DNA from 3 places in the Erwinia wuhanensis genome. Region 2 is predicted to be linked to each of the others. Evidence: predicted binding sites of a transcription regulator. Region 2 holds the regulator's gene; each other region holds the start of a gene.
What was found. The regulator PurR, encoded in region 2, represses purine synthesis genes. The targets are predictions, from matches to a motif close to CANGCAAACGTTTGCNTG.
Positions count from the first base shown of each region.

Region 1: the regulator PurR is predicted to act here: its motif matches at 7,727-7,744, upstream of purT (formate-dependent phosphoribosylglycinamide formyltransferase).
Region 3: the regulator PurR is predicted to act here: its motif matches at 3,808-3,825, upstream of purL (phosphoribosylformylglycinamidine synthase).

Region 1 is NZ_JAUJUH010000001.1:124,560-134,740, reverse strand. Features, by position in the region: gene QZH36_RS00600 (YebY family protein) at 1-61, opposite strand, end outside; gene copD (copper homeostasis membrane protein CopD) at 111-989, opposite strand; gene yobA (CopC domain-containing protein YobA) at 991-1,362, opposite strand; gene QZH36_RS00585 (DNA polymerase III subunit theta) at 1,512-1,742, shown strand; gene QZH36_RS00580 (carbon-nitrogen hydrolase family protein) at 1,817-2,575, shown strand; gene exoX (exodeoxyribonuclease X) at 2,588-3,250, shown strand; gene QZH36_RS00570 (prolyl oligopeptidase family serine peptidase) at 3,247-5,310, opposite strand; gene QZH36_RS00565 (tellurite resistance TerB family protein) at 5,449-6,093, opposite strand; gene QZH36_RS00560 (sugar phosphate isomerase/epimerase family protein) at 6,302-7,132, shown strand; gene QZH36_RS00555 (YebG family protein) at 7,286-7,648, opposite strand; gene purT (formate-dependent phosphoribosylglycinamide formyltransferase) at 7,787-8,965, shown strand; gene QZH36_RS00545 (bifunctional 4-hydroxy-2-oxoglutarate aldolase/2-dehydro-3-deoxy-phosphogluconate aldolase) at 9,199-9,837, opposite strand; gene zwf (glucose-6-phosphate dehydrogenase) at 10,045-10,181, opposite strand, start outside.
Region 2 is NZ_JAUJUH010000001.1:771,964-782,144, forward strand. Features, by position in the region: gene QZH36_RS03495 (Grx4 family monothiol glutaredoxin) at 1-40, opposite strand, end outside; gene QZH36_RS03500 (C40 family peptidase) at 401-1,183, shown strand; gene purR (HTH-type transcriptional repressor PurR) at 1,503-2,528, shown strand; gene punR (DNA-binding transcriptional activator PunR) at 2,559-3,467, opposite strand; gene punC (purine nucleoside transporter PunC) at 3,582-4,769, shown strand; gene cfa (cyclopropane fatty acyl phospholipid synthase) at 5,068-6,216, shown strand; gene QZH36_RS03525 (riboflavin synthase subunit alpha) at 6,251-6,907, opposite strand; gene QZH36_RS03530 (MATE family efflux transporter) at 7,002-8,375, shown strand; tRNA gene QZH36_RS03535 (tRNA-Val) at 8,517-8,593, shown strand; tRNA gene QZH36_RS03540 (tRNA-Val) at 8,598-8,674, shown strand; tRNA gene QZH36_RS03545 (tRNA-Val) at 8,679-8,755, shown strand; gene pykF (pyruvate kinase PykF) at 9,265-10,181, shown strand, end outside.
Region 3 is NZ_JAUJUH010000008.1:161,859-172,039, reverse strand. Features, by position in the region: gene murQ (N-acetylmuramic acid 6-phosphate etherase) at 1-742, shown strand, start outside; gene yfhb (phosphatidylglycerophosphatase C) at 863-1,501, shown strand; gene tadA (tRNA adenosine(34) deaminase TadA) at 1,541-2,053, shown strand; gene mltF (membrane-bound lytic murein transglycosylase MltF) at 2,186-3,643, opposite strand; gene purL (phosphoribosylformylglycinamidine synthase) at 3,912-7,802, shown strand; gene QZH36_RS18305 (sensor histidine kinase) at 8,403-9,830, shown strand; gene qseG (two-component system QseEF-associated lipoprotein QseG) at 9,869-10,181, shown strand, end outside.

The DNA.
Region 1 (10,181 bases), 650 kb from region 2:
CTGACGCCATCGCGCTGGAACAAAAACTTAAAGCTAGCATCAGGCCGACTAATTTTTTCATGATGTTGCACTACCTCTTGTAGAAACGCCCAACAGCAGGCGGTAAAAATTCAGGCTGGCTCCAGAGTAGCAAAGACGCTCACCAGCGCTATTACCAGCGCGGCAAGCAGCAGCTCGGCCAGCGTGGTCAGGATAAAAAGGTGCCGGGCGCGCTCCCCGTCGGGCTGAAAGCGCGGCACCAGCCAGTAACGATTAAACAGCGCGACGCCGCACATCACCGCTACCAATAGCGCCTTCAGCATTAACAGCTGGCTGTAGCGTCCAAATGCCGGCGGCCAGCCAGGCAGCAGGATAAAAGCGTCAATCGTGCCGCTGATAATAACCAATGCCACAGCCAGATGACCGTAACGGGAAAAGCGCATCAGCGTACGGATAGCGTCATAGCCCGCCGGGAAACGCGCCATATCGCGCATCAAAATCACTACCGGGAGCAGGCCGCCCGCCCAGAAGGCAGCCGACAGCAGATGTACGCTATGATTCAGACGCTGTAGCCAACCGGCCGTGCCATCCAGCATGGTCGCATGGCCCACAAAGGCCAGCCCAACCAGCTGCCCCGCCCCACTCAGTAATAACAGCCACTGCCGCAGCTGTCCCCTGGCTGATAAGGCGACGACGCCCAACAGCGCGGCGAGCAGCTGCCATTGCCAGGCCTGCCCGAAACGCGTTTGCAGCACCGCCTGCCATATGGCGCTATCGCCAATATCGTGCCAGCCGTCGGCCATCAGACCGGTTTGCGCCACCAGCAGCATTATCGCCGTTGCCAGCGCAAGCAGCGAAGCCGCCACCAGCAGCCGGTGAAGACGCCGTGCCAGATGCGGCCGGAAACGCGCGGGCGCCAACAGCGTGGTGTAGATTGCGCCGCCCGTCAGCGTCATCAACGCGGCAAAATGCAGCCAGCGAGAAAGCAGATAAAACAGGCTGAGGGACATATTACTGCACGCTAAAGGTGTAGGTTCCTTTAGTTTTATGACCATCAACCGACAGCACATGCCAGTTGACCTGATACTGTCCGCTGCTCAGCGGCTTCGCCAGCGGCACGATTAGCTGATTATGCTGCTTTGGCGCACGCTCGGCTTCGGAGAGCGGCATGGCCTGCTGCTGACCGTTCGTGACCTCAACGCCGCTGAAAGCCGGTTCGATATCTTCCGAAAACGTCAGCGTCAGCGCCTGCGGCGAAGCTTCCACATTGGCATTCGCTGCCGGGTACTGGCTTTTAAGGTGGGCGTGAGCAGAAACCTGCTGTGAAAAAGCGGCGGCACTCAGCGCCAGCGCGAAAATCATTGACCTACGCATTGAATCCATCCCGTTTGGTGCAGCCCGGGGCTGCGACAAGGCCGAAAGAATACTCCGCTACCAATAAAGTGTCGAGTCGTTAAGGGCTTTACCCCGCCGTCAGGCTTGCGAAACGCGGCCGTCTGCTTTATTTTTGCCGCGAGTCAATGGAGGCCATCATGAACTACAATCTGGCGGTGCTGCCGCAGGAAGAAAAAGACAAAATCAATGTTGATATAGCTGCCGCAGGCGTGGCGTTTAAAGAGCGCTACAATATGCCGGTCGTGGCGGAGATGGTGGAGCGCGAGCAGCCGGAGGCCCTGCGCGACTGGTTTCGTCAGCGGCTGACGCATTATCGACAGGCGTCGCTCAGCCTTTCCCGCCTGCCGTATGAGCCGAAGCAAAAATAGTTACGCGAATAACTTGTGTTTCCTGGTCGCTTCGGTTGAGATAACGTCTCAAAAACCGTATCGCGAGTATATTTATGTCCGTCTGGAGCATCGCCGCCGCGCAATCAGGGTCTCGTCCCGGAGAAATCGAGTGGAATATAGAACGCCATCTGGCTTTTGTTCGTCAGGCCGCTGAACATCAGGTTGATTTACTGCTGTTCCCGGAGCTTTCCATCACCGGCTATGAGCTTGCGCTTGCCAGCCAGCTGGCGATGTCGATAGACGATGTGCGCCTTAACGCTTTTGCCGAAGCGGCGACAGAATACCGTATGAGTATTGTTACCGGCGTTCCTTTGCAGGATGGCGATAAAATACGCCTTTGCGCGCTGGCTTTTTTGCCTGACGGCACGCGCCTGGCCTATTTTAAACGCAATCTGGTAGAGGCGGAAAAACCCTTCTTCCATCCCGGACAAAGCGTTCCCGTGTTTGGCTACCAACATCATCATGTGGCGATGGCGGTCTGCGCCGATATCAGCGTGGAAGACTACGCTCGCGATGCCGCGCATCGTGGCGCTAATCTTTATGCCACCAGCGTGCTCCTTTCTGAAAAAGGTTATCACAAGGATTGCGAATATCTGGCGCGCTGGTCGCGTAAGTTCAATATTGCCGTGCTGATGGCTAACCACGCTCTGCCCACGGGCGGTTTTGACAGCGCGGGGAAAAGCGCCGTCTGGGATGAAAATGGCCGGCAGGTTATCGCTGGCGGTCGTGGCGAGCAGCTGGTTATCGCCCGACGTCAGGACAGTAAATGGCAGGGCGAAGTACACGATTTACGCACGGCTACCGCCCTCTGAAAGAGAGAAATTATGTTACGCGTAATAGATACCGAAACCTGTGGCTTGCAGGGCGGCGTAGTGGAAGTCGCCTCCGTTGACGTTATCGACGGCAGGATCGTGAACCCTATGAGCGATCTGATTAGTCCGGATCGGCCCATCAGCCGTCAGGCTATGGCCATCCACCGCATCACTGAAACGATGGTGCTGGGCAAGCCCACCATTGAAGAAGCGATTGGCCGCTACCACGGCAGCCCTTACTACGTCGCTCACAATGCCAGCTTTGACCGTCGGATGCTGCCGGAAATGCCGGGCGAATGGATTTGTACTATGACGCTGGCGAGAGGCCTGTGGCCCGGAAAAAAATACGGCAACCAGGCGCTGCGTGAAGCTTTACAGCTGAACGTGACGCCGCCAGCGGATCTCCACGCTCACCGGGCACTGTACGACTGCTACGTTACGGCGGCTTTGCTGATCCGTATTATGGAATTTTCCGGCTGGGATGCGCCAGAAATGGTGCGCCGGATGCAGGTTCGCGGCTCCAGCGCCACTTTCCCGTTCGGCAAATATCGCGGTAGCCGTATTGATGATGTGGTGAAGCGCGATCCGGGATACCTGAAGTGGATGCTAAAAAATATCCCGGATCTGAAGCCCGATCTCAAAAGCGCGATGGAAAGGGCTCTGTCGGCGGATTAACGGGCGCTGGCGGCGCTTAGCGTCTCCTGCGCCAGGCCAATCAGGAAAGCGTATTCCAGCGCCACGCCCTCATAAGATTTAAAACGGCCTGATTTACCGCCGTGCCCCGCATCCATATCGGTACAAAGCAGCAGCAGATTATCGTCCGTTTTAAGCTCGCGCAGCTTCGCAACCCATTTGGCCGGTTCCCAATACTGAACCTGGGAATCATGCAGTCCGGTGGTCACCAACATATGCGGATAATGCTGCGCGGTGACGCAGTCATAAGGGCTGTACTGACGCATATAGCGATAGTAACGCTCGTCTGCCGGATTGCCCCACTCATCATATTCTCCCGTGGTCAGCGGGATAGATTCGTCCAGCATCGTGGTGACCACATCCACAAACGGCACCTGCGCCACCACGCCGTGAAAGCGCGTCGGCGCCATATTGATAACTGCGCCCATCAGCAGGCCGCCAGCGCTGCCGCCCATGGCATAGAGCTTTTCCGGGTTACCATAGCCTTTTTCCACCAGCGTATTGGTCACGTCGATAAAATCATGGAAGGTATTGAGCTTGTTCAGCAATTTGCCATCTTCGTACCACTGCTGGCCCAGCTCGCCGCCGCCGCGAATGTGCGCCAGCGCGAAGACGAAGCCGCGATCCAACAGGCTCAGGCGGCTGGAGCTGAAGTCCGCATCCATACAGCTGCCGTAAGAGCCATAGCCGTAAACCAGCATCGGGCTTTTACCAGGTCGATAGTGCTGTCGATGATAGACCAGCGAAACGGGCACTTCCACGCCGTCACGGGCCTTGATCCAGTGATGTTCGCTGCGGTAGTCGTTGGCGTCAAAACCCTTAACTTCCGTCTGCTTGAGGATTTTCCGCTCGCCGCTGTCCATATCCAGCTCGAACAGCGTATCCGGCGTGGTCATTGAGGAGTAGCCATAGCGCAGCTTGCTGGTATTCGCCGTGGGATTGACGGAAAGCCAGGTGACATAGGCCGGATCGTCAAAAGCGATACCGTAATCTTCTCCGCTCTGCCAGTTAATCTGCCGCAGGCTGGTCAGGCCGCGCTGACGCTCTTCCACCACCAGCCAGTCGCGAAACAGCGCAAAATCCTCCAGCATAACGTGATCGCGCGGCGCAATCAGCGTTTGCCATTTTTCCTCTTTCACATGATCGGTGAGATACAGGCCGAAATTTTTGCCTTCGCGGTTGGATCGCACGTAAAAATGGTGATCGTAATGATCCAGGCTGTATTCGTGATCCTTACGGCGAGGGCAGAATATTTGCGGCTGTGCATCGGCAAATTCGGCGTCCAGCAGCCGGATTTCGCTGGTAGTGGTGCTATTGAGCACAATCAGAATAAAGTGCTCGGACATCGTTTTATGCAGGCTGACGTAAAAAGTCTCATCCTGCTCTTCATAGACCAGTTCGTCATCCCGCTGTGGGGTGCCCAGCCGGTGACGCCATACCTGCCAGGGCAGCAGCGTCTGTTTATCCTTCAGCACATAGTAAAAAGTGCGGCTGTCGCTGGCCCAGACGAAGCTGGAAGAGACGTGATCCAACACCTCCGGATACCAGTTGCCGGTTTTAAGGTTGCGGAAGCGGATGCCGTACTGACGGCGTGACAGAAAATCCTCCGCCAACGCCATCACTTCATTGTTTGGGCTGATGCCGAGGCCGCCCAGCGTATAAAATTCGCTGTGGGCGGCGCGCTGGTTGCCGTCAACGAGCACCTCCCACTCTTCCGGCGTGGCGGTTTCTTCCGGCTGGCGGGTGTAGACGGCATATTCGTTGCCCTCATCATAGCGTCGCTGGTAGCGATAGCCGTTTTTGACGTAGGGAACGGAACTGTCGCGCTGCGGCACGCGATCGACCATCTCTTTCAGTAATTTTTCCTGCAGCGCCTGCTGCGTCTGCATTACGGCCTGCCCGTAGTCGTTTTCCGCATGCAGGTAGTCCAGCACGGCCGTATCTTCACGCTTGTCGTCACGCAGCCAATAGTAATTGTCTATGCGCGTCTCGCCGTGCGCGCTCATCTCGTAAGGTATTTTTTTAGCGACTGGTGGTTTTATCATTTGCTGCCCCGCTGAATCAGTTATACAGAGTAAGGGTGGCAGCTACGGCGGTGATTGCCAAGCGCAGCGCGTTGACAAGAGTTGATAAACAACGTTAAAAAAGCTTTCCGGGCCGGGTAAGGCGCCCGGAAAGAGTCAGGCGACCAGCTTTTGCTTCTCCTGCTGGATATCTTTCGCCATGCTCTCGCGGACGTCCTGCGGAATTTTCAGCTCGTCGCCCAGCGCCTGCAGATAGCTGCGCTCCATAAAGTGATCGACATCAATGACCAGATTACTGAGGAAGTAGAGTTCCAGCGCTTCCTCTTCGTTTTTCACATCCTGCGCCAGCATTTTAGGATCCAGCGGCATATCGATAGCGCGCTGCAACAGCTGCTCGCCTTCCGCGCCCAGCCCCGCCTGATGAATATGCTCATTGATGGCCTTACGTTCTTCGCCGTCAATATGCCCGTCGCTTTTTGCCGCAAACACCAGCGCCTGCACCAGCCGCTCCGCGCGTCTGCCCACTGCGGTGGCCTGCTGCCCAAACTGCGGCTCTTCACGATGCGTTTCGCTGACGCGCTGCTTGTACTTGTTCCAGAGCAGCGCGCCCGCCGCCGCGCTGCCGCCAATAATCAGCGCGTTTTTACCGTATTTGCTCAGCAGGTTACGGGAAGATTTATTGGCGATCAGCAGCCCGGCCAGGCCGCCTAAAGCGCCCGGCGCCAGCATTTTACTCAGGCCCTCGCCGCCGCCCTTGCCTTTCCCTAACACGGTTTGAATTTGTTGCAGCCAGTTAGTCATATGCTCTCCTTATTGTAAAAAAACCAGCATAGAGCGGCTAACGTCAGGAAGCGTCAAGTCAGGCAAAGCCTGGAAAACCTTTAGCGCGCTGATGAGGCTGGCGAATCGGCACAGGTCGCTATACTTGTCAGCAGGCGAGAGTCAAAAGGTCGGACCGTTTACCGGCTCTCTGTCCATTTTTTTGCTATTGAGCTTTAAGGGGAACAGGATGCGTTTTCAACATAATCCACTTTTTATTAATACGGTTTTACTGAGCGGCACAACGGAAGAGAAAATTATCGCCGCCGCTCAGGCTGGCTTCAGCCAGCTGGAATTGTGGCGGCAGGATGTGGACTCGGCTGAAGGTACGCCTCAGGCTGTAGCCAGCCTGCTTGAGGAACAGCGGCTTGCCCTGACGGATTACCAGGTGCTGCTGGATTTTGACGGCGCACCGGACGATCAGCGCGAGGAAAAACGCCGCGACGCGCTGAAAATGATGGAGACAGCGGCGGCGCTGGGCGCCACCACCCTGCTGACGCCAGCCTCTACACAAAAAGAGTGTATCGCCGGGCGTGAAGAAGAGGATATTCGCTGGCTGGCGCAGGAAGCGGGAAAGCGTGGGCTGCGGGTCGCCTTTGAGGCGATGGCATGGAGCACCCATATCAATACTACGGCCGCCGCCTGGCAGCTGGTACAGCGTATTAACGAGCCTAATCTGGGCCTGGTCGTGGATGCCTTCCATATTTTTGTACGCAACCGAACCGTGGCCGACTTAAACGGCATCCCGATGGACAAAATTTTCCTGGTACAGCTTTCCGATTTAGCCACGCTGCCTTCCGGCAGCGAACTGGTGGAAACGGCAAGGCACCATCGGCTGTTGCCGGGCCAGGGCAACTTCCCGCTCTATACGCTGCTGGACTATCTGGAAGCGGAAGGCTACAGCGGGCCGGTTGGGCTGGAAGTCTTTAATGATGAGATTAAACAGCGCTCGCCTTCCGATGCGGCGAAAGAAGCCATGCACGCGCTGAAACGCTGCTGTGCGCAGGCGACAATCGCCTGAACCTGAAAAGCTGTGGTCTGTAAACGCTAAACAGAAAGATAAAAAGCCTGTCCGAGGACAGGCTGCTACTGATAACGCCCTCTTATCAGGGCATCTGGTAGCGACAGGGCTGGTAAACAAGCCACAACGTCACACACTACAGACGAGACCGCCTCACGCTGCTTTAATGCGCCCCGCTTTGGGCTTCTTCTCTTCCGCATCGGCATCGGCATCGGCATCGGCATCGGCATCCTCAGCGGTTAACGCGGCGACTGACGCAACGGGACGGGAGGACTCCGCTTCCGGCATTTTGCTGGTACGCAGGATATGCTGCACGGCATCTTTGTTTTCCGACAGGAACATCCCCAACGCCTCGCGCTGATTTTCATCCATATCCAATGGCGCAGCGCTCAGCCAGTCGCAGAACACTTCGGCCATATCCAGCATTTTGTCATAAGCGTCGGCTTCTTTCTTACTGGCGAAAGTCATCTTTTCCTCACCTTTTCTGACGACAACATATTTGATTTCAACAGCCATAGTGCCCACCTCGTTTAACTGTATTTTTATACAGTATATCAGGCCGGGAATTTTTCTCAAGCCCGGAAATCGGATGAAGACGCAATCGTTTTCGTTTATACTGCGCCCGCATTTTTTCCTCTAATCAGGTAGAGATTTATGACAACTCTTGGTACTGCGCTGCGTCCTGCGGCAACGCGTGTAATGCTGCTTGGCTCTGGCGAGCTGGGTAAAGAAGTGGCGCTGGAATGTCAGCGTCTGGGCGTTGAAGTCATTGCGGTGGATCGCTATGCCGATGCACCGGCGATGCATGTCGCCCATCGCAGTCACGTAATCAATATGCTGGATGGCGAGGCGCTGAAAGCGCTGGTGGCGCAGGAGCGTCCGGACTATATCGTGCCGGAAATCGAAGCCATCGCTACCGATATGCTGATTGAGCTGGAAAAACAGGGGCAGCGCGTGGTGCCGACGGCTCGCGCCGCTCGTCTGACCATGAACCGCGAAGGTATCCGCCGCCTGGCTGCAGAAGAGCTGGCGCTGCCGACCTCTTCTTATCGCTTTGCCGACAACGTGGCGGACTTTAATCAGGCCGCGCAGGAAATTGGCTTTCCCTGCATCGTGAAGCCGGTCATGAGCTCTTCCGGCAAGGGGCAAAGTTTTATCCGCGAGGCCGCAGGGCTTGCTGCCGCATGGGAATATGCCCAACAGGGCGGACGCGCCGGTGCAGGCCGGGTGATAGTGGAAGGCGTAGTGAAGTTCGATTTTGAGATCACGCTGCTGACCGTCAGCGCTGCCGATGGGATCCACTTCTGTGCGCCGATTGGCCACCGCCAGGAAGATGGCGACTACCGCGAATCCTGGCAGCCGCAGCAGATGAGCGAGCTGGCTTTACAGCGCGCGCAGCAGATTGCCGAGAAAGTGGTTATCGCACTGGGCGGGCACGGGCTGTTTGGCGTGGAGCTGTTCGTTTGCGGGGATGAAGTGGTGTTTAGCGAGGTTTCCCCTCGCCCGCACGACACCGGCATGGTAACGCTGATTTCTCAGGATCTTTCGGAATTTGCGCTGCATGTCCGCGCTTTTCTTGGCCTGCCCGTTGGCGGCATCCGCCAGTATGGCCCGGCGGCCTCGGCGGTGATCCTGCCGGAACTGAGCAGCGATAACGTGCAGTTCGCCAATCTGGATACGGTACTTGGCGCGGGCTTGCAGCTTCGTCTGTTCGGCAAGCCGGAAGTTCAGGGCAAACGTCGCATGGGCGTTGCGCTGGCAACCGGTGACGATATTGATGAGGCCGTGCAGCGTGCTGTCGCCTGCGCCGCTGGCGTAAAAGTCAGCGGTTGACGCCGTGCGCGCTACTGCATAATTAGCGTAAAATCTGCGGCTGATGCTGCCCCGCTTCTGCGCTGCTGGCGTAAAAGTCAGCGGTTGACGCTGTGCGCGCTTCTGCATCGTTAGCGTAAAATCAGCGGCTGATGCGCTCCCGCCTCTGTAAAGCTGGCGGCCGGCGCTGTACCCGCCTCAGCAAAAAGGATGGCCGCCAGCCATCCTTTTTTAGTTTTACGCTCTGAACGGCATTAGCGCGCGCCTGCTACCGCCTCTTTAGCCAGCTGCGTAATGCGATCGTAATCCCCTGCTTCCAGCGCATCCGCCGGCACCAGCCACGAACCGCCGATGCACAGCACGCTTTTCAGCGCCAGATAGTCCCGGTAGTTGGCCGGAGAGATGCCGCCGGTCGGACAGAAGCGAACCTGTGGGAAAGGTCCGCTGATGGCCTGGAGCGCTTTCACGCCGCCGTTGGCTTCCGCCGGGAAAAATTTAAACTCGCGCAGGCCGTGATCCATGCCGGCCATCAGCTCAGATACGGTACTGATCCCCGGAATTAGCGGGATTGGCCCTTCCACGGCAGCCTGTAGCAGCGGCTCGGTGATGCCGGGACTGATAACAAATTTCGCGCCCGCCTGGGTCACTTCCCGCAGCTGCTGCACGTTCAGCACCGTGCCCGCGCCGACGATGGCTTCAGGCACTTCTGCGATCATCGCTTTTATCGCATCCATTGCGCAGGCCGTTCTCAAGGTTACCTCAAGCACTTTCACCCCGCCCGCGACCAGCGCTTTCGCCATCGGCACCGCATGTTCCAGCTTGTTGACTACGATGACCGGTACGACCGGCCCGGTGGTAAGAATTTTTTCAGCGCTTGTTTCCCAGTTACTCATCGTCCTGCTTCTCCTGTCAGGCCTGCCTGCTTCAATAAGGCGGGCAAAAACGACGCGCGCGGCGTCCGAAAAGTGATCGTCTGCTACCATACAGGATTATGAGCGGGTGCGTCCATGCGCCAAAGATATTTTTGAAACTGCGGTTCAATTTTTTACAGGCCGACGCCAGGCGTAAAAAAACCCGCCGAAGCGGGTTAGTCGAGCGTTTTATTCGAACTCGTTCCAGGAACGGCCGTCGCGGGTAATCATCGCGACTGAGGCAACCGGCCCCCAGGTCCCGGCCTGATACGGTTTAGGCGCTTCGTTATCGGCCGCCCAGGCTTCCATGATGGAATCGACCCACT
Region 2 (10,181 bases):
TTTCTGCGATCTGGCGCTCAATCTTCTCAATGGTGCTCATAAATGCCTTCCTCAATCGGCTACTTCGTGTCTGTATAGTGTAGCGAGTCTGCGAGCGTGATGAAAATGTCATTTTCAGTCGCCCACTGACGCTACGGTCGGAAAACAAAATGTTAAAATACCATTTTCGGTCCGGCGGCGCTGCGTTAACTGTAAATATCAGCGGCAAATTTGCGCAGATAAATGTTTGAACAGGCTAAATTTTACAGCTTTTACCGCTTTGCGACGATTGAAACAAAAAAGGCCTTACTTTTTAGTAAAGAGTTCGATTAGAATCGTCCTGACTGACTGCCCAGGCGCAGATCTCCTTATTTAGCCATGCTCTTGCCACTGGCGGGAGCACAAACTGTTAATGGTAAAGATGCGTTTACTCATCACGTTGCTGATGCTGGCCTTTGCCCAGCTGTTTATGTCTGTGGCGCACGCATCGCCACACGCTGCCGTTAAAGCGGACCACCACAAAGCAGACAGCGCCACGCCTGCTCGTGAAGACGATCGCCGCAAGCGCCGCCCGGTGAAAACCTCTACACGTAAAGTAAAAGAAGCCAGCCCAACCAAAAGCCGTTCGCCCCTTGCTAAAAAGTTTAAGCTGCGCAAAAAAACGCAGACCGTCGCCGCTGCGCTGCCGCCCAAGAAACGCTATGGTCGTCATCGCTTGCGCAACGAAGAGACGGAAGCCTTAACCAGCGGCTCGGCCTCGGCCCCGCTTAAGCTCAGCAAAGCGCATCGCGCCCGCTATCAGAAAGCCCGCGAAACGGCGATGAGCAAGCTGATGAACCAGCTGGGCAAGCCCTATCTCTGGGGCGGCACCTCGCCCAAGACCGGTTTCGACTGTAGCGGTCTGGTCTGGTATGCCTATAAAGATCTGGTGAAGTTTAAGATCCCTCGCACCGCTAACGAAATGTACCATCTGCGGGATGCGGCTTCGATCAAGCGCAACGAGCTGGAAAAAGGCGATCTGGTATTTTTCAGCATCAACGGCCGCGCCTCGGCGGATCACGTTGGCGTTTACCTGGGCAACGGCAAGTTTATCCAGTCGCCGCGTACCGGCAAGGATATCCAGGTGAGTATGCTCAGCGAAGATTACTGGGAGCAGCACTACGTCGGCGCTCGCCGCGTCATGACGCCGAAAACTATCCGCTAGCCCACTCAGTAGGCTGGAGGCCCGGATCGCGCAAACGATCCGGGCCGGTTTACTCTTATTTGCGCAAAATTTTCGCCTGTTGCCCTAAAACCCTCGTGTTCTGCGCCTGCTCTTGTTAGAATCCACGGTTTGTTGCGCAACAGGCATTTAGCCGACATGATGTTCTGCTCAAGTCTGTTTCGCCACCCTGAACTCCCTCCTGTTATAACCATTCCGCAACAAATTATGCGCAACTTATATCAGGATTATCATCATTCCAGGCAATCGTTTAACAAACCGCTTTTCAGTGACTTACTGAACAGCGCAGGAGTCTTTTTCCATGGCAACCATAAAAGATGTGGCCAAACGCGCCGGTGTCTCAACCACCACGGTGTCCCACGTCATTAATAAAACCCGCTTTGTCGCTGAAGACACGCGGGAAGCCGTCTGGGCAGCGATCAAAGCGCTGCACTATTCGCCCAGCGCCGTGGCCCGCAGCCTGAAGGTCAATAACACCAAAACCATTGGCCTGCTGGCGACCTCCAGCGAGGCGCCCTATTTCGCCGAAATTATTGAGGCGGTTGAACACAGCTGTTTTGCCAAAGGCTATACGCTGATTTTGGGCAACGCGCATAACGAACTGGAAAAGCAGCAGGCCTATCTGTCGATGATGGCGCAAAAACGCGTCGATGGCCTGCTGGTCATGTGCGCCGAGTACCCGGATGAGCTGATTAAGATGCTGGAAGATCACCGCAACATCCCGATGGTCGTCATGGACTGGGGCGAGTCGCGCGGCGATTTTACCGACACTATTCTCGATAACGCTTTTGAAGGCGGTTATCTGGCAGGCCGCTATCTGATCGATCGCGGCCACCGCGATATCGGCGTGATCCCGGGCCATATGGAGCGCAATACCGGCGGCGGTCGTCATGCCGGCTTCCTCAAGGCGCTGAACGAAGCGGGGATTACGCTGCGCGAAGAGTGGCTGGTTCAGGGCGATTTTGAGCCGGAATCGGGCTATCGCGCCATGCAGCAGCTGCTGGCGCAAAAACAGCGTCCTACCGCGGTATTCTGCGGCGGCGACGTGATGGCGATGGGCGCGATTTGCGCCGCAGACGAGATGGGCCTGCGCGTACCGCAGGATATTTCGGTGATCGGGTATGATAACGTGCGCAACTCGCGCTACTTTACCCCCGCGCTGACCACCGTCCACCAGCCGAAAGAGCGTCTGGGCGCAACGGCCTTCAATATGCTGCTCGATCGTATTACCAGCAAACGCGAAGAGCCGCAGACGATTGAAGTGCATCCGACGCTGATTGAACGTCGCTCCGTAGCGGACGGCCCTTTCCTCGACTACCGTCGCTAAGCGCACGGGCGGCCATCCGCCGCCCGTCTTTTACGCCTCCCGCAGCCATTCGCTGTTCAGCGTTTCCGTTTCGCCTAAATAATCCAGCAGCCAGCGCAGCGCTGGCGACGCCTGCTGTTCCGACCAGCTGACGCAGCAGGGGCTATCCGGAAAAGGCGGATCCAGCCTCAGTTCGCACAGCGAGCCGTTTTGCAGCAGCGGTTGCGCAAGATGCCCCGGCACCATGCCGACACACAGCCCGGCCAGCAGGCAATCAAACGCGCTCTCCCAGTCCGGCGCGACCAGCCGTCGCTGATTATCCAGCGTCCAGGTGGTTCTTTTCGGCAGCGCGCGCGAGGTATCTTCCAGCACCAGCGAAGGCCACTCCCGGATCGCCTCCTCGCTAACCTTCTCCCGGTGTTGCGCAAGCGGATGATCCGCCTTCACCACGCAGCGCCAGTTGAGCATTCCCATATTGCGAAAGGCGAAGCGTCCGCCGACCGGAATGGCCTGCGTCGCGCCTATCGCCACGTCAACCCGGCCGTCGGCCAGCGCATCCCATACGCCGTTGAATACCTCCGGTGAAAGATGCAGTTCCATATCGGGAAAATGTCGGTAAAAATCCACCACCAGCTGGCGCGTACGCGCGGTTTTAACAATGCGATCGACGGCAATATTCAGCTGGCCGCGCCAGCCGTTGGCGACCTGCTGACACTGGCGTCGCGTGGCAAGCATTTTTTTGATAACACTCCGCCCTTCCTGAATAAAGACCTCGCCCGCCGCCGTTAAGACCACGTCCCGGTGACGCCGCTCGAACAGCGGCACCGCCAGCCACTCTTCCAGCTGGCGCACGGTATAGCTGATGGCGGACGGAACGCGATGCAGCTCCGCCGCTGCGGCGGTAAAGCTGCCGGTTCGGGCGACCGCATCAATCACCTCAAGCGAGTGTTCTGACCACATATTCTTCCTGCAAAATTTTTGAACGCAAGACGCAAATATTACCGTTTCACAACCGCTATCGCACTCTTTTACACTGCCGTCCGCTATTCACCTGATAAAAAAGAGCAAAATCTCATGCCGTCGAAAGGATTTTTACTTTACCTCGCGCTGCTCAGCGTTGCGGGTTTTCTTGCCACCGATATGTATCTGCCCGCCTTTACGGCGATGCAGCAGGATTTGCAAACCGAAGCGGGCGTCATCAGCGCCAGCCTCAGCCTGTTCCTGGCCGGGTTTGCCAGCGCGCAGCTGTTCTGGGGGCCGCTTTCCGACCGCATTGGCCGCAAGCCGGTGCTGTTGATGGGGCTGGGGCTGTTTGCCGTCAGCTGCGGCGCAATGTGGTGGGCGGAATCCACCACCATGCTGCTGACGCTGCGCTTTTTACAGGCGGTAGGCATTTGCGCCGCCGCCGTCAGCTGGCAGGCGCTGGTGATCGATCGCTATTCCGGCGCGCAGGCCAACCGCGTGTTTGCCACTATTATGCCGCTGGTGGCGCTGTCGCCGGCGCTGGCCCCGCTGCTGGGTGCCTGGCTGCTGAACCACTTTGCCTGGCGGTCGATTTTCCTGGCGCTGCTGCTGCTGGCCCTGATCCTGCTGGTCGCCACGCTTTTTCTGTCGACGCCTGCTCCAAAAGAGCATAAGGAAGAGGCGAAAGTGGGTTTCTTCACGCTGCTGAAGTCGCCGATCTGGAGCGGCAACGTGCTGATTTACGCCGCCTGCTCCGCCAGCTTTTTCGCCTGGCTGACCGGTTCGCCATTTATTCTGGCCGAACTGGGCATGTCGCCGGGCGATATCGGCCTTAGCTACGTGCCGCAGACGCTGGCCTTTCTCGCCGGCGGCTACGGCTGTCGGGCACTGCTGAAGCAGACCGAAGGCGCTTCGCTGCTGCCCTGGCTGCTGACGCTGTATGCCCTCAGCGTGGGCGCGTTTTTCATCGCCGCACAGGTGGAAACGCCTTCGACCTGGGCGCTGCTGCTGCCGTTTTGCGGTATGGCGCTGGCCAACGGCGCTATCTATCCGATTGTGGTGGCGAATGCGCTGCTGCCTTTTCCGCAGGCCAGCGGTAAAGCAGCCGCGCTGCAAAACACGCTGCAGCTTGGTCTCTGCTTCGTCGCCAGCATGATTGTTTCCGGTTTTATTGCTAACCCGCTCGCCACCACGTCGCTGGTCATGCTCAGTACTGTGTTTTTGACAATTATTGGCTATATTTTACAAAGGACGACGTTAGCCAACGCTCCCCTGACCCACGCTCAGAGCCGTCGTTAACTGGCTGAATCTATTTAGTTAGCGTCCTAACGATAAGGCGTTGAATATTGCCTGAGGTGAGCATATACTCAATTTCAGGCAATAATTCATAACAACTTTGTATCATTTTTTTGATTCCTGACAGGGTTGTCCGGGTGTTCTCTTTTGTGGCAGGCGTCACCCTCATTCTGTAGGTTTCAGTTCAATCCTCTGTAACGCCGGATATCAGGCGCACGGCTAAGCGTGCGTTTTCTCAAACCCTGTGGAAATTGATGATTCTTTTTCTCAGGTTTCAATCACGAAGGGTGATGGAGAAGCTATGAGTTCATCGTGTATAGAAGAAGTGAGCCTGGAAGAAAATCAGTGGTATCGAATCGCCCAGGAAATGTTACGCAACGCGGATATCGAAATTAACGGCACCCGTCCCTGGGATATTCAGGTGACCCATCCCGATTTTTTTAAACGCGTGATGCAGGAAGGATCGCTGGGCCTGGGCGAAAGCTATATGGACGGCTGGTGGGAGTGCGAGCAGCTGGATATGTTTTTTCACCGCGTGCTGCTGGCTAAGCTGGATCAGCAGCTTCCTCGCCATTTTAAAGATACGCTGCGCATCGCCGCCGCGCGCCTCACTAATCTGCAATCCCGCAAGCGCGCCTGGATTGTCGGCAAAGAGCATTATGACCTTGGTAATGACCTTTTTACGCTGATGCTTGACCCCTACATGCAATACTCCTGCGGCTACTGGAAAGAGGCGGAAACGCTGGAGCAGGCGCAGCAGGCTAAATTAAAAATGATCTGCGAGAAACTTCAGCTGGAACCCGGGATGTCGCTGCTTGATATCGGCTGCGGCTGGGGCGGGCTGGCGGCTTATGCGGCGCGGCATTACAACGTCAAGGTGACAGGCGTGACGATCTCCGCCGAGCAGCAGAAGCTGGCGCAGCAACGTGGTGAAGGGCTGGACGTCACCATCCTGCTACAGGATTACCGTGACCTCGATCAGCAGTTTGACCGCATCGTTTCCGTTGGTATGTTTGAGCACGTCGGGCCAAAAAATTACGCCACTTATTTTAACGTGGTCGATCGCAATCTGAAGCCGGACGGCATCTTTTTGCTGCATACCATTGGTGCGAACAAAACGGACGATAATGTCGATCCGTGGATCGATAAATATATTTTCCCTAACGGCTGCCTGCCTTCCGTACGCCATATTGCCGAGGCGCACGAACCGCATTTTGTGATGGAAGACTGGCACAACTTTGGGGCGGATTACGATCTGACGCTGATGGCCTGGCACCAGCGCTTTTTAGCGGCGTGGCCGCAGCTGGCGGATAAATATGGCGAACGCTTTAAGCGCATGTTCAGCTACTATCTTAACGCCTGTGCGGGCGCTTTCCGCGCGCGGGATATTCAGCTCTGGCAGGTGGTCTTTACCCACGGTAAAGAGGGCGGATTGCGCGTACCGCACTAGCGGACAAGGTCGGCCACTAAGCCGACCTTGTTTATTACTCTTCCGGCTGAATTTCCGCAGCGGCCGCCGCCAGCAGCGCTGCTTCACGCTGCGCCAGCACGCGCTCAACGGTTTCCACAATCGCCTGGGTGTGCGGATCGATTTCAATATTCACCCTGTCGCCCAGCCGCTTGCCGCCCAGCGTGGTTCTTGCCAGCGTTTCCGGGATCAGATGCACGCAGAATTTGCTTTTGGTGACTTCGCCAACCGTCAGGCTGATGCCGTCAATCCCAATAAAGCCTTTATGCAGAATATATTTCATCTGCTCGCTGTCCTGCGGCTTAAACCATATTTCGCGGTTATTTTCAGACGTCAGGATTTTGCAGATTTCGGCGGTAGTCATAATATGACCGGACATTAAATGGCCGCCGATTTCATCGCTGAATTTCGCCGCGCGCTCTACGTTAACAATATCACCGGGCTTTAAATCCCCCAGGTTGGTAATACGCAGCGTCTCTTTTACCAGGTCAAAACTGACGCGGTTGCCGTCAACCCCGGTCACCGTCAGGCAACAGCCATTGTGAGATACGGAAGCGCCCAGCTCCAGTCCCGGCAGCAGCTCGTCCGGCAGGCGGACAATATGCGTGCGAAAATTCGGTTTCTCTTCAATTGCCAACACCTCTGCGGTGCCCTGCACAATACCGGTAAACATAATTATGACCTCGGTGGATTTTTCGCTATTCTTGTCTGATCTTAAAACTATACCAAATAGTCTTTCTCCCTTCAGTTAAAAAACAGGTGTATATGTGCAGAAGTATCTGACCGAGGCGCGTCAATTGCTGGCGCTGGCAATTCCGGTAATTTTTGCGCAGGTTGCGCAAACCGCTATGGGCTTTGTGGATACGGTGATGGCCGGCGACGTCAGCGCAACGGATATGGCTGCCGTTGCGGTCGGCACATCTATCTGGCTGCCCGCCATTCTGTTCGGCCACGGTTTGCTGCTTTCGCTCACGCCGGTTGTGGCGCAGTACAACGGCTCGGGCCGCCGCGATCGTATCGCTTTCCAGGTTCGTCAGGGGTACTGGCTGGCCGCCTTCGCTTCCCTGCTGGTTATGGTTGTGCTGTATAACGCCGGCTATGTTATCCGTTCTATGCAAAATATCGATCCCGTGATGGCGGATAAAGCCGTAGGCTATCTTCATGCGCTGCTGTGGGGAGCGCCGGGTTATCTGTTTTTCCAGACCGCGCGCAACCAGTGCGAAGGCCTCGCCAAAACCAAGCCGGGCATGGTGATGGGCTTTCTCGGGCTGCTGGTGAATATTCCGGTTAACTATATTTTTATCTACGGCCATTTCGGGATGCCCGCGCTTGGCGGCGTCGGCTGCGGCGTGGCGACGGCGTCCGTGTACTGGGTAATGTTTATCGCGATGAAAATATGGGTTTCGCGTGCCTCTTCCATGCGCGATATCCGCCTGGCGGATCGGTTCAGTCCGCCCGATGCGAAGGCGCTTTCCCGCCTCTTTAAACTCGGCCTTCCCGTCGCGCTGGCGCTGTTCTTTGAGGTGACGCTGTTCGCCGTCGTCGCGCTGCTGGTGTCGCCGATGGGCATCGTCGAGGTGGCGGGTCACCAGATAGCGCTGAACTTCAGCTCGCTGATGTTTGTACTGCCGCTTTCTCTTGGCGCAGCCACCACTATCCGCGTGGGTTTCCGGCTTGGTCAGGGCTCGACCGAAGGCGCTCGCGTAGCGGCATGGACGGCGCAGGGCGTGGGCATGTCGCTGTCGCTGCTGACGGCGCTGTTCACGGTGGTGTTTCGCGAGCAAATCGCGCTGCTTTATAATCAGAATCCGGCCGTGGTGGCGCTGGCGGCTCAGCTGATGCTGCTGGCCGCAATTTATCAGTTTTCCGATTCGATTCAGGTTATCGGCAGCGGCATTCTGCGCGGCTATAAAGATACGCGCGCCATCTTTTTTATCACTTTTATCGCTTACTGGGTGCTGGGCCTGCCCAGCGGTTACATTCTGGCATTAACGGACTGGGTGGTGGCGCCGATGGGCCCGGCGGGCTTCTGGACAGGCTTTATTATTGGCCTGACCTCCAGCGCGATTATGATGGTCTGGCGTATTCTGCGGTTGCAGCGGCAGCCTGAAGCGCAGCTGCTGGCACGCGCGGCCCGCTAACATCTTCATTTAAACCGGATGTTTAAAAATGCTGCGCTTCGCACAGTTGCGCAGCAGTCGCACCGAAAATAGCGATTTCTGCTTGCAAGCCGCCAGGGCTGTCGTTAATATTCGTCCCCGCTGTCACTCAGACAGCATGATGCGTTCTTAGCTCAGTTGGTTAGAGCACCACCTTGACATGGTGGGGGTCGGAGGTTCGAGTCCTCTAGAACGCACCACAGTGCGTCCGTAGCTCAGTTGGTTAGAGCACCACCTTGACATGGTGGGGGTCGGTGGTTCGAGTCCACTCGGACGCACCATCTTGCGTTCTTAGCTCAGTTGGTTAGAGCACCACCTTGACATGGTGGGGGTCGGAGGTTCGAGTCCTCTAGAACGCACCATCTTCTGCTTTCTCCCGTCACGTCTTTCCACGCCGCTGTTTTGTGTAATCACTTGTTTCAACGCGCTATTTATCTCCCATAATCTTTCGCTTCGGTCTGCTGCTTTTTCCCGTAACGCTTTGCTTCACCGCGCTGCCCTTTCTCGCGCCCGAATGGCTCTTTCTGCGCCCGGCCACCGCCTTTTTTTGCGCAACAATCTGATCTGGTGCAAGCTTTCCCCCGTTCCGGCCTACTTTTTAATTGGTTTTCAATGGGCTGAGTAGCTATAATACGAAACGTTGTTTCACTTGAATGGTTTCAGCGTATGGTTGGCCCTTTAGCAAAAACGATAGCTGGTTGCGCAACCGATCTTTGCGCCTGCGCCAAAACCGCGTTTAAACTTCCTCTGCACGCTTTTTTTCTGTCACCTATCCTTAAGCTGTATCGCAGTTCGCCGCTCGGGCGGTCGCACCCCCAATCACCGGGATTACGCTTTATTTCATCCATCACAACTTAACAGATGACTCGTCATGAAAAAGACCAAGATTGTTTGTACTATCGGTCCAAAAACCGAATCGGAAGAAATGTTGACCAACCTGCTGGACGCGGGCATGAACGTTATGCGTCTGAATTTCTCTCACGGCGATTACGATGAGCACGGTAAGCGTATCGCTAACCTGCGCGCGGTGATGAGCAAAACCGGCAAGCAGGCCGCTATTCTGCTGGACACCAAAGGGCCAGAAATTCGTACCATGAAGCTGGAAGGCGGCGCGGACGTGTCGTTGAAAGCCGGTCAGACCTTTACCTTCACCACCGACCAGTCCGTTATCGGCAACAGCGAGCGCGTGGCGGTGACCTATTCTGGCTTCACTTCCGATCTCTCTATCGGCAACACCGTCCTGGTGGACGATGGCCTGATCGGCATGGAAGTCACCGAAGTGACCGAAAACCACGTGGTTTGTAAGGTACTGAACAACGGCGATCTGGGCGAAAACAAAGGCGTTAACCTGCCTGGCGTTTCTATCCAGCTGCCAGCGCTGGCCGAAAAAGACAAGCGTGACCTGATTTTTGGTTGCGAACAGGGCGTGGATTTTGTTGCCGCCTCCTTTATCCGCAAGCGTTCTGACGTGCTGGAAATTCGCGAGCACCTGAAGCAGAACGGCGGCGAGCATATTCAGATCATCTCTAAAATTGAAAATCAGGAAGGCCTGAACAATTTTGATGAGATCCTGGACGCTTCCGACGGCATCATGGTGGCGCGCGGCGACCTGGGTGTGGAAATCCCGGTTGAAGAGGTGATTTTCGCGCAGAAGATGATGATCAAGAAATGTAACCGCGCACGCAAAGTGGTAATTACCGCTACGCAGATGCTGGACTCGATGATCAAAAACCCACGCCCTACCCGTGCAGAAGCGGGCGACGTGGCTAACGCCATCCTGGACGGCAC
Region 3 (10,181 bases), on a different contig from region 2:
GGCGGCCGCTTCGTTACAGGAAGGCGGCAGGCTTATCTATATGGGCGCGGGTACCAGCGGGCGGCTCGGCGTGCTGGACGCTTCCGAATGTCCACCGACCTTCGGCGTGCCGCATGGGCTGGTGGTAGGGGTAATCGCGGGCGGGCCGGGCGCGCTGCTGAAAGCGGTCGAAGGCGCCGAGGATGATGAACAGCTGGGCGTCAGCGATTTGCAGGCGCTGAAGCTGACGCCGCAGGATATGGTGGTCGGCCTGGCTGCTTCCGGACGCACGCCTTATGTCATTGGTGCATTGCGTTTCGCCCGCCAGTCCGGCTGCCGCACCGCAGCAATCTCCTGTAACCCGGACTCGCCCATCGCGCATGAAGCGGCCATCGCCATTTCGCCGGTCGTGGGGCCAGAGGCGCTCACCGGATCGACGCGGCTAAAATCGGGAACGGCGCAGAAGCTGGTGCTGAATATGATCTCCACCGGCGCGATGGTGAAAATCGGCAAGGTCTATCAGAACCTGATGGTGGATATGCAGGCGACCAACGTCAAACTGGTCGATCGCGCCTGCCGGATGGTTTGCCAGGCGACGGGCTGCGAGCGGGAAGAGGCGGAACGGGCGCTTCGGCAAACGGCATATGAAGTAAAAACCGCTATCCTGATGGTGTTGAGCGGCGTTGACGCAACAAAAGCCGCTACGCTGCTTGCCGAACACGGCGGCTTCTTACGCGCGGCATTACAGGCGAGTATGCGCTGAAGCGGATTTACCCGCACCGCGCGCAGTTTTGACATTGCTGTCTCAGCGTCCACTATTATTAACAGCGTTATGACGGCGCGAAACGCGCCTGGTTTGTGGGTTTTCCCCGAGGAGAAAGGTTTGATAACTGGTCAGGAACGACGTGTGGTATTTTTCGATCTCGACGGCACGCTGCATCAGCAGGATATGTTCGGCACTTTTATGCGCTATTTGCTATGGCGTCAGCCGCTCAACCTGTTGCTGGTGGCGCCTTTGCTGCCCGTGATCGGCGCCGGCCTGCTTCTCAAGGGGCGCGCTTCGCGCTGGCCGATGAGTCTGCTGTTGTGGGCGATTACGTTCGGCCACAGCGAAAAGAAGCTGCTGGTGCGCGAAAAAGCCTTTGCGCAGTGGTTTCGGCAACGGGTCACCGCTTTCCCGGTGGTGCAGCAGCGGCTGACCGACTACCTGAACAGCGCTGACGCTGACGTCTGGCTGATTACCGGCTCGCCGCAGTCGCTGGTGGATCTGGTCTATTTTGACTCTGCTTTTCTGCCGAAGGTAAAAACGATCGCCAGCCAGATGTCACGCGGCTACGGTGGACGAGTGCTGACAATGCGCTGCCTGGGACATGAAAAGGTGGCGCAGCTGGAAAAACGTATCGGCACGCCTTTACAGCTTTACAGTGGCTACAGCGACAGCAAACAGGATAACCCGCTGCTTTTCTTCTGCCAGCATCGCTGGCGGGTGACGCCGCAGGGCGAACTGCAACAGCTGGAGTAAACGGGTATACTGCCCCGCGATTTTTTGCTGGAGGCTCAGGTGAGCGATACCCAAATTGATGAAAAATGGATGCGCCATGCTTTAACGCTGGCGCGCCGTGCCTGGGAAGAAGGCGAAGTGCCCGTCGGCGCCGTGCTGGTGCAGGGCGATACCGTTATCGGCGAAGGCTGGAACCGGCCTATCGGCTATCACGATCCGACCGCACATGCGGAGATTATGGCGCTGCGGCAGGGCGGCAAGGTGCTGGAAAACTATCGGTTGCTGGACACCACGCTGTACGTAACGCTGGAGCCGTGCGTGATGTGTGCGGGCGCGATGGTGCACGGCAGAGTGGGGCGGCTGGTGTTTGGCGCGCGGGATGAGAAAACCGGCGCGGCGGGGTCGTTGCTGGATATCTTAGGCCATGCGGGCATGAATCATCAGGTCAGCGTGGAGCAGGGCGTGCTGGCGGCAGAGTGCGCGGCTATGCTAAGCGATTTCTTCCGCCATCGTCGGGCGGAGAAAAAGGCGCTGCGCGACAGGCTGCGCGCGGAGCTGCTAAAAGGAGAATAAACAAGGGCGCTGGATAACAGCGCCCTTTTACAGAAAAGAGCAGAGAACGTGGCCTGGCTTAAAGACGCATAAAATGTCGCCCGTGCCGCGCTCAGGGTGTTTTTACTTCCCCGCCGTTCGCCGCGCCCACATTCAGTTCATCGCCACCTGCGGCTCCACGGCCGGATAGCCTTTACCCAGCTGCGCTTCCATTGCCGCCTGCTGCGCCAGCTTCCTTTCCTGATCCTGTAAATAGCCCACCAGGCTCAGCTGGTAAATGCGGATGTTCTCCACATAGTTGTAGGCTTCCTGGCCGCGCGCGTAGCCGTAGGTGGTCTGGCTGTAATAGCGTTTCTGGCTCAGCATCGGCAGCCGCTGCTTGACGTCGGCCCAGCTGTCCGGATTGCCTTTTTGCTTTTCGGTCAGCCTGCGCGCGTCCAGCATATGCGCGTAGCCCATGTTATACGCCGCCAGCGCGAACCAGATGCGCTCATCTTCCGGGATGGTCGGCGGCACCTTCTCCATCATTTTCACCAGATACGCGCTGCCGCCGCGAATGCTCTGTTCCGGATCGGTTCTGTCGCTGACGTTGACGCTGTCCGCCGTATTGCGGGTCAGCATCATCATACCGCGCACGCCGGTAGGCGAGGTGGCCTGCGGGTTCCAGTGCGACTCCTGCCAGGAAATAGCCGCCAGCAGCCGCCAGTCGATCTCGCTGGCGTATTTTTGAAACAGCGGGCGGATAGCAGGCAACATACTGTCGATGGCGCGCAGAAAAGTGCGGGTATCGACATAGTCGAAGGTGCCGACGTGGCCCAGATACTTCTCATCCAGCCGCGCCATCGCGCCTTCTTCCGCCATCTGGTTAAAGTAGTCCAGCATCGCCGCATACAGGCTGTCATCTTCGTCGCGCGCCATATACCAGGTCACCGGCTCTTCATCCGTGATATCGAAAGCCACCGCCAGCTGCGGATGGATCCGCTGTAGCAGCGCGATCGACACCGAATCGCCCACCGTATAGTCGAGCTTGCCGTCCGCCACCGCTTCCAGCAGGGCATTCGGGCTCTGATCGGTAGAGATGGCCCAGTCCAGATCGGGATACTGATTTTGCCGGATATCGCGCAGCGTCGAAGCGAACGCGGAATCGGACGCAACCGTCAGGCGACCCTTCAGCGCGCCCAGATTCGGCGGACGCGGCTTGCCCATCCGGTAAACCAGCTGCTGGGAAACGGAATAGTAGGTCGGGCCGGTGCGAAAGCGCGACAGGCGATCGCTGTTGTAGATTAGCCCCGCCGCCAGCACGTCCGCTTTATCCTCTTCCAGGTCGTCAAACAGCTCGCTGAGGTTTTGACGCACCGTGATTTGCAGCTTTACGCCCAGATAATCGGCAAAGCGTTTCGCCAACTCGTAATCCATACCGGCCGGTGCTTTATTCACTGTGTAGTAAGTCAGGGGCGAATTGAGCGTGCTGACGCGCAATACTCCCCGTGCTTTTATCTGTTCCGTTCGGTCCAGCCCGCTGCTGTGCCACGGGATCGACGGCCACAGCGCAAGCGCGAGCAGTACCGTCACCAGCCCGATGAACAGATAATTAATTTTCAGGCGTTTCAAATGGTTATCTCTCGATTTCTCTCAGGATTCTGTCTGTAACGGCAGTATTTGTGGTCTTTAATGGTCCCTGAGCGTGGGGCATTTTGCGCAACTCCCTGCGGCGGCGCAACCAGATTTGTGCAGAATTGTGCGCTTTTCAGGCAATTCCCTGTGCCGATTAATTCTGCGCAAACGGTTTCGTAACAGGTGGGGATTCTTTATAATGGCGCCCGTTTTCCCCTGTTGCGCCCAAAGAAGCGTCGCCTGGCGCTCTGACGAGAGATCTTTAATGATGGAAATTCTGCGTGGTTCGCCCGCTCTGTCGGCATTTCGTATTAACAAACTGCTGGCCCGCTTTCAGGACGCTCACCTGCCGGTGAGTGACATTTACGCCGAGTACGTCCATTTCGCCGATGTCAGCGCGCCGCTTGACGAGGCTGAAAAAGCCCGTTTACAGCGCCTGCTGAAATATGGTCCTTCTCTCGCCGAACATACCCCCGAAGGTCGCCTGCTGCTGGTGACGCCTCGTCCGGGAACGATTTCCCCGTGGTCTTCCAAGGCGACCGATATCGCCCACAACTGCGATCTGCCGCAGGTGAAGCGCCTGGAGCGCGGGCTGGCTTTCTATATTAAAGCGCCGCAGCTGACCGAAGCGCAGTGGACGCAGCTGGGCGCGCTGCTGCATGACCGCATGATGGAAGTGGTGCTTGGCGATCTGTCTCAGGCCGCGCAGCTGTTCGCGCATCATCAACCGGCTCCGCTCACCAGCGTGGACGTGCTGGGCGAAGGCCGTACGGCGCTGGAGCTGGCCAACCGCAGGCTGGGCCTGGCGCTGGCGGAAGACGAAATCGACTATCTGCAGCAGGCTTTTGAAAAACTCGGGCGCAACCCGAACGACATTGAGCTGTATATGTTCGCCCAGGCGAACTCAGAGCACTGTCGTCATAAAATCTTTAACGCCGACTGGATCATCGACGGCGAACAGCAGCCAAAATCGCTGTTCAAAATGATCAAAAACACCTTTGAGAAAACGCCGGATCACGTGCTGTCCGCCTATAAAGATAACGCGGCGGTGATGGAAGGCTCGCAGGTTGGCCGCTTCTATGCCGATGCGGAAAGCCGCTACGATTTCCATCAGGAAGAGGCGCATATCCTGATGAAGGTGGAAACCCACAACCACCCGACGGCGATTTCGCCGTGGCCCGGTGCGGCAACCGGTTCCGGCGGTGAAATCCGCGATGAAGGCGCAACCGGACGCGGCGCGAAGCCCAAAGCGGGCCTGGTGGGTTTCTCCGTCTCCAACCTGCGCATTCCCGGTTTTGAACAGCCGTGGGAAGAGGATTTCGGCAAGCCTGACCGCATCGTTACCGCGCTGGATATCATGACTGAAGGCCCGTTGGGCGGCGCGGCGTTTAACAACGAGTTCGGCCGTCCGGCGCTGACCGGCTACTTCCGTACCTATGAAGAAGAAGTTAACAGCCACAACGGTGTCGAGCTGCGCGGCTACCATAAGCCGATTATGCTGGCCGGCGGCATCGGTAATATTCGCGCCGATCACGTGCAGAAAGGCGAAATCACGGTGGGCGCGAAGCTGATCGTGCTGGGCGGCCCGGCGATGAATATCGGCCTGGGCGGCGGTGCAGCCTCTTCCATGGCTTCCGGCCAGTCGGATGCGGATCTCGACTTTGCCTCGGTACAGCGCGACAACCCGGAGATGGAGCGCCGCTGTCAGGAAGTGATCGACCGCTGCTGGCAGCTGGGCGAAGAGAACCCGATCCTGTTTATCCACGACGTGGGCGCGGGCGGTCTGTCTAACGCCATGCCGGAGCTGGTCAGCGACGGCGAACGCGGCGGCCGCTTCAACCTGCGCGATATCCTCAGCGATGAGCCGGGCATGAGCCCGCTGGAAGTCTGGTGTAACGAGTCGCAGGAGCGTTACGTGCTGGCCGTGTCGCCGGACAAACTGGCGCAGTTCGCTGCGCTTTGCCAGCGTGAGCGCGCGCCTTACGCCGTTATCGGCGAAGCCACGGAAGAGATGCACCTGTCGCTGAGCGACAGCCATTTCGATAACAAGCCGATCGATATGCCGCTGGACGTGCTGCTGGGCAAAACGCCGAAGATGACCCGTGAAGCCGTCACGCTGAAAGCCAAAGGCGAGCCGCTGGCGCGGGAAGGCATTACCGTTGCCGATGCCGTTAAACGCGTGCTGCATTTACCGAGCGTGGCGGAAAAAACCTTCCTGATCACCATCGGCGACCGTACCGTTACCGGCATGGTTGCGCGCGATCAGATGGTGGGGCCGTGGCAGATCCCGGTCGCCAACTGCGCCGTGACCACCGCCAGCCTCGACAGCTATTACGGCGAGGCGATGGCGCTGGGCGAGCGCGCGCCGGTAGCCCTGCTGGATTTTGCCGCTTCCGGCCGCCTGGCGGTAGGCGAGGCGCTTACCAATATCGCCGCCACGCAGATTGGTTCGTTAAAGCGCATCAAGCTTTCCGCTAACTGGATGGCGGCGGCAGGCCATCCAGGCGAAGACGCCGGGCTTTATGAAGCCGTTAAAGCGGTAGGCGAGGAGCTTTGTCCGGCGCTGGGCATCACTATCCCGGTCGGCAAAGACTCCATGTCGATGAAAACCCGCTGGCAGCAGGGCACCGAGCAGCGCGAAATGACGTCGCCGCTTTCGCTGGTGATCACCGCTTTTGCCCGCGTGGAAGACGTGCGCCGCACCGTGACGCCGCAGCTGCAAACCGCCAACCATGACAATGCGCTGCTGCTGATCGACCTTGGCCAGGGCGTGAATGCGCTGGGCGCGACGGCGCTGTCGCAGGTGTATCGTCAGCTGGGCGACAAGCCTGCCGACGTGCGCGATGCGCAGCGGCTGGCGGGCTTCTTCACGGCCATGCAGACGCTGGTGGCGGAAGAGAAGCTGCTGGCCTATCACGACCGCTCCGACGGCGGCCTGCTGGTGACGCTGGCGGAAATGGCCTTTACCGGCCACTGCGGCGTTGAGGCGGATATCGCCGCGCTGGGCAGCGATGCGCTGGCCGCGCTGTTTAACGAAGAGCTGGGCGCCGTCATTCAGATTGCGGCGGCCGATCGTGAATACGTAGAGCAGGTTTTTGCCGCTCAGGGACTGGCGGACTGCGTGCACATGCTGGGCCGCGCGCTGCCTGGCGATCGTTTTGTGATCACCTCCGGCAATTCGGCAGTCTACAGCGAAAGCCGCAGCACTCTGCGTACCTGGTGGGCAGAAACCACCTGGCAGATGCAGCGCCTGCGCGACAATCCGGCGTGCGCCGATCAGGAACATGAAGCGAAGAAAAACGATCTCGATCCGGGCCTGAACGTGAAGCTGACCTTCCGGCCGGAAGAAGACATCGCGGCGCCTTATATCGCAACGGGCGCGCGGCCAAAAGTGGCCGTATTGCGCGAGCAGGGCGTTAACTCCCACGTCGAGATGGCGGCGGCTTTCCATCGCGCCGGGTTTGATGCGGTCGACGTGCATATGAGCGATCTGCTGGCTGGCCGTCGCGATCTGGCGGATTTTCAGACGCTGGTGGCCTGCGGCGGTTTCTCCTACGGCGACGTGCTGGGCGCGGGCGAAGGCTGGGCCAAATCCATCCTGTTCAACAATCGCGTGCGCGACGAGTTTGAAACCTTCTTCCATCGTCCACAAACGCTGGCGCTGGGCGTCTGCAACGGCTGTCAGATGATGTCCAACCTGCGCGAGCTGATCCCCGGCAGCGAAGCCTGGCCGCGCTTTGTGCGTAACCAGTCAGAGCGCTTCGAGGCCCGTTTCAGCCTGGTGGAAGTGGCGGCCAGCCCGTCGCTGCTGCTGGTCGGCATGGCGGGATCGCAGATGCCGATTGCCGTTTCGCACGGCGAAGGCTTTGTGGAAGTGCGCGACGAGGCCCATCTGGCCACGCTGGAGCATAAAGGCCTGGTGGCGCTGCGCTTTGTCGACAACTTCGGCAAGGTGACCGAGCAGTATCCGGCTAACCCGAACGGCTCGCCGAACGGGATCACGGCGGTGACCAACGAAAGCGGCCGCGTCACCATTATGATGCCGCACCCGGAACGCGTTTTCCGCACGGTCAGCAACTCCTGGCATCCGGCAGAGTGGGGCGAAGACAGCCCATGGATGCGGATTTTCCGCAACGCGCGTAAGCAGCTTGGTTAAGTTTAGCCTCAACCTTAAAGGCAGCTTCGGCTGCCTTTTTTTATGTTTTCTGAGCCGATGGTGAACAACCGTTGCAAAATAGCGACAGGCCGTCAATCGGGTGTCTCTTAATGGCGACATTTAACTTATTGATTATGCTGTGTTCCTGAGGTTAATCCTAATCCTGTTCCCGAACGGCGACACTTTCTGCCAGCCGGGCGAACTCTTCTGACGCCATTGCGCCGTGCTGTTTTTAAAAAGCTATTTAAAATAAAGCGTTATAATTTAATTCCAAACATGGCATGGAATTTGCTATACTAGGCCCAGCGGCTCATTCACCTGGTTATGACAGCCCTGCGCAAGCGGTCAAGCGCTTCATAACGTTCCGAATGACGCACAATACGGTGCCTGCCGTCCAGCGAGACCGATACAGCTCCGGCTCTATCACACTCAGGGCGCAACGTTGAGTTAGGCACCACCTATTCAGGCATGTCGGGATCCCGGCATCGCATCGCATGACGGCAGGCTCCCTGAGCCTGCCGTTTTTCGTTTTACGCTAAGGCTTTCCTCTCGCAGCACACTCCGTTAGCATCGGGCTGACTAAAAACAGGAGAGCTTCCCGTGAAAAAATGGCGTCTGTTTCCCCGATCGCTGCGCCAGCTGGTGCTGATGGCCTTTCTGCTGGTGCTGCTGCCGCTGCTGGTGCTCGCCTGGCAGGCGTGGGAAAGCCTCTCCGCGCTGAGCAATCAGGCGGCCGATATCAATCGCAATACGCTGACCGATGTGCGCCGCAGCGAGGCGATGGCGCGCACCGCGCTTGAACTGGAACGAAGCTACCGCCAGTACTGCGTGCTGGACGATCCGATGCTGGCGAACCTTTATCAGACTCAACGAACCAAATATGCCCGCATGCTGGAAGAGCAGGCGGCGGCGGTGCCCGACGATCGGCTAACGCAGTCGTTGCAGCAGCTGCTGTCCGGACTGGCGAAAATAGCGTGCGACAACAGCAGTCCTGTTAAGACGGCTTCCGACAATCTGGAACGTTTTTCCGCCGTCAACGGCCGGCTGGTGCAGTCCACGCGTGATGCAGTATTTTCACGTGGGCTACAGCTGCAGCGCGAAATAGCCGAACGCGGCCAGTATTTCGGCTGGCAGGCGCTGATCCTGTTTCTGCTCAGTTTAGGGCTGGTGGTGCTGTTTACCCGCATGATCATCGGGCCGGTCAAGGCGGTCGAGCGCATGATCAACCGGCTGGGTGAAGGGCGTTCGGCCGGGCACAATCTCGCGCTGAAAGGCCCGCGCGAGCTGCGTTCTCTCGGCCAGCGGATCTTATGGCTTAGCGAGCGCCTGGCCTGGCTTGAATCGCAACGACATGAGTTCCTGCGCCATATCTCTCACGAGCTGAAAACGCCGCTGGCCAGCATGCGTGAAGGGACGGCGCTGCTGGCGGATGAAGTCGCCGGCCCGCTGACCACCGATCAGCGCGAGGTGGTCGCCATCCTCGACGAAAGCAGCCGCCATCTGCAACGGCTGATTGAGCAGCTGCTGGACTATAACCGCAAGCTTTCAGAGGCGCAGGTGGTGCTGAAGCCGGTGGAGCTGCAACCGCTGATCGAGCGCATCGTCAGCAGCCACAACCTCACGGCACGCAAGCGCCTGATCCAGACCGATATTGCCCTGACCGCCACCGCCTGCCGGGCGGATGAAGCCCTGCTGACAAGGGCGATCGATAATCTCTACTCGAATGCGATACACTACGGCGATGAATCCGGTACCATCTGGATCCGCAGCTGGCCGCAGGGCCGCAAGGTCATCATCGAGGTCGCCAACAGCGGCACGCCGATACCGGATGCGGAGCGGGCGATGATTTTTGAGCCTTTCTTTCAGGGAAGCCAGCAGCGCAAAGGCGCGGTAAAAGGCAGCGGTCTGGGCCTGAGCATCGCCAAAGACTGCGTGCATCGCCTGCTGGGCGATCTACAGCTGACCGCCAGTAAAGAGGCCGACGTCTGCTTTCGCATCGAACTTAACTCCATTGGCGAGAACAAATAATGCGATTACCTTTCTTTTTTCCGGCTGCGGGATCGGTTATGCAGCTGGGCAAATACACGGCAGCCGCGCTGCTGGCTGGCCTGCTGGCCGCCTGCGCGAGCGACGCGCCCGGCGCTAAAATCGTGGGTCATAGCGCGCCCGTAGAACCGGAAGCAAAGATAGTGGACTACCGGCTGGTGGACTGCGCCCGGATCTGGGACGTGGAAGAGAGCAAAACCAGCAATCCGCTTTACTGGCTGCGGGCGACAGACTGCGCGGCGCGGCTTTCTGCCGCTGACGCGCGCGCTCAGGCACGCCAGCAGGGCGGCGACAGCTGGCAGGGCGCTTTCAAAGAGGCGGTGCTGATGGCCA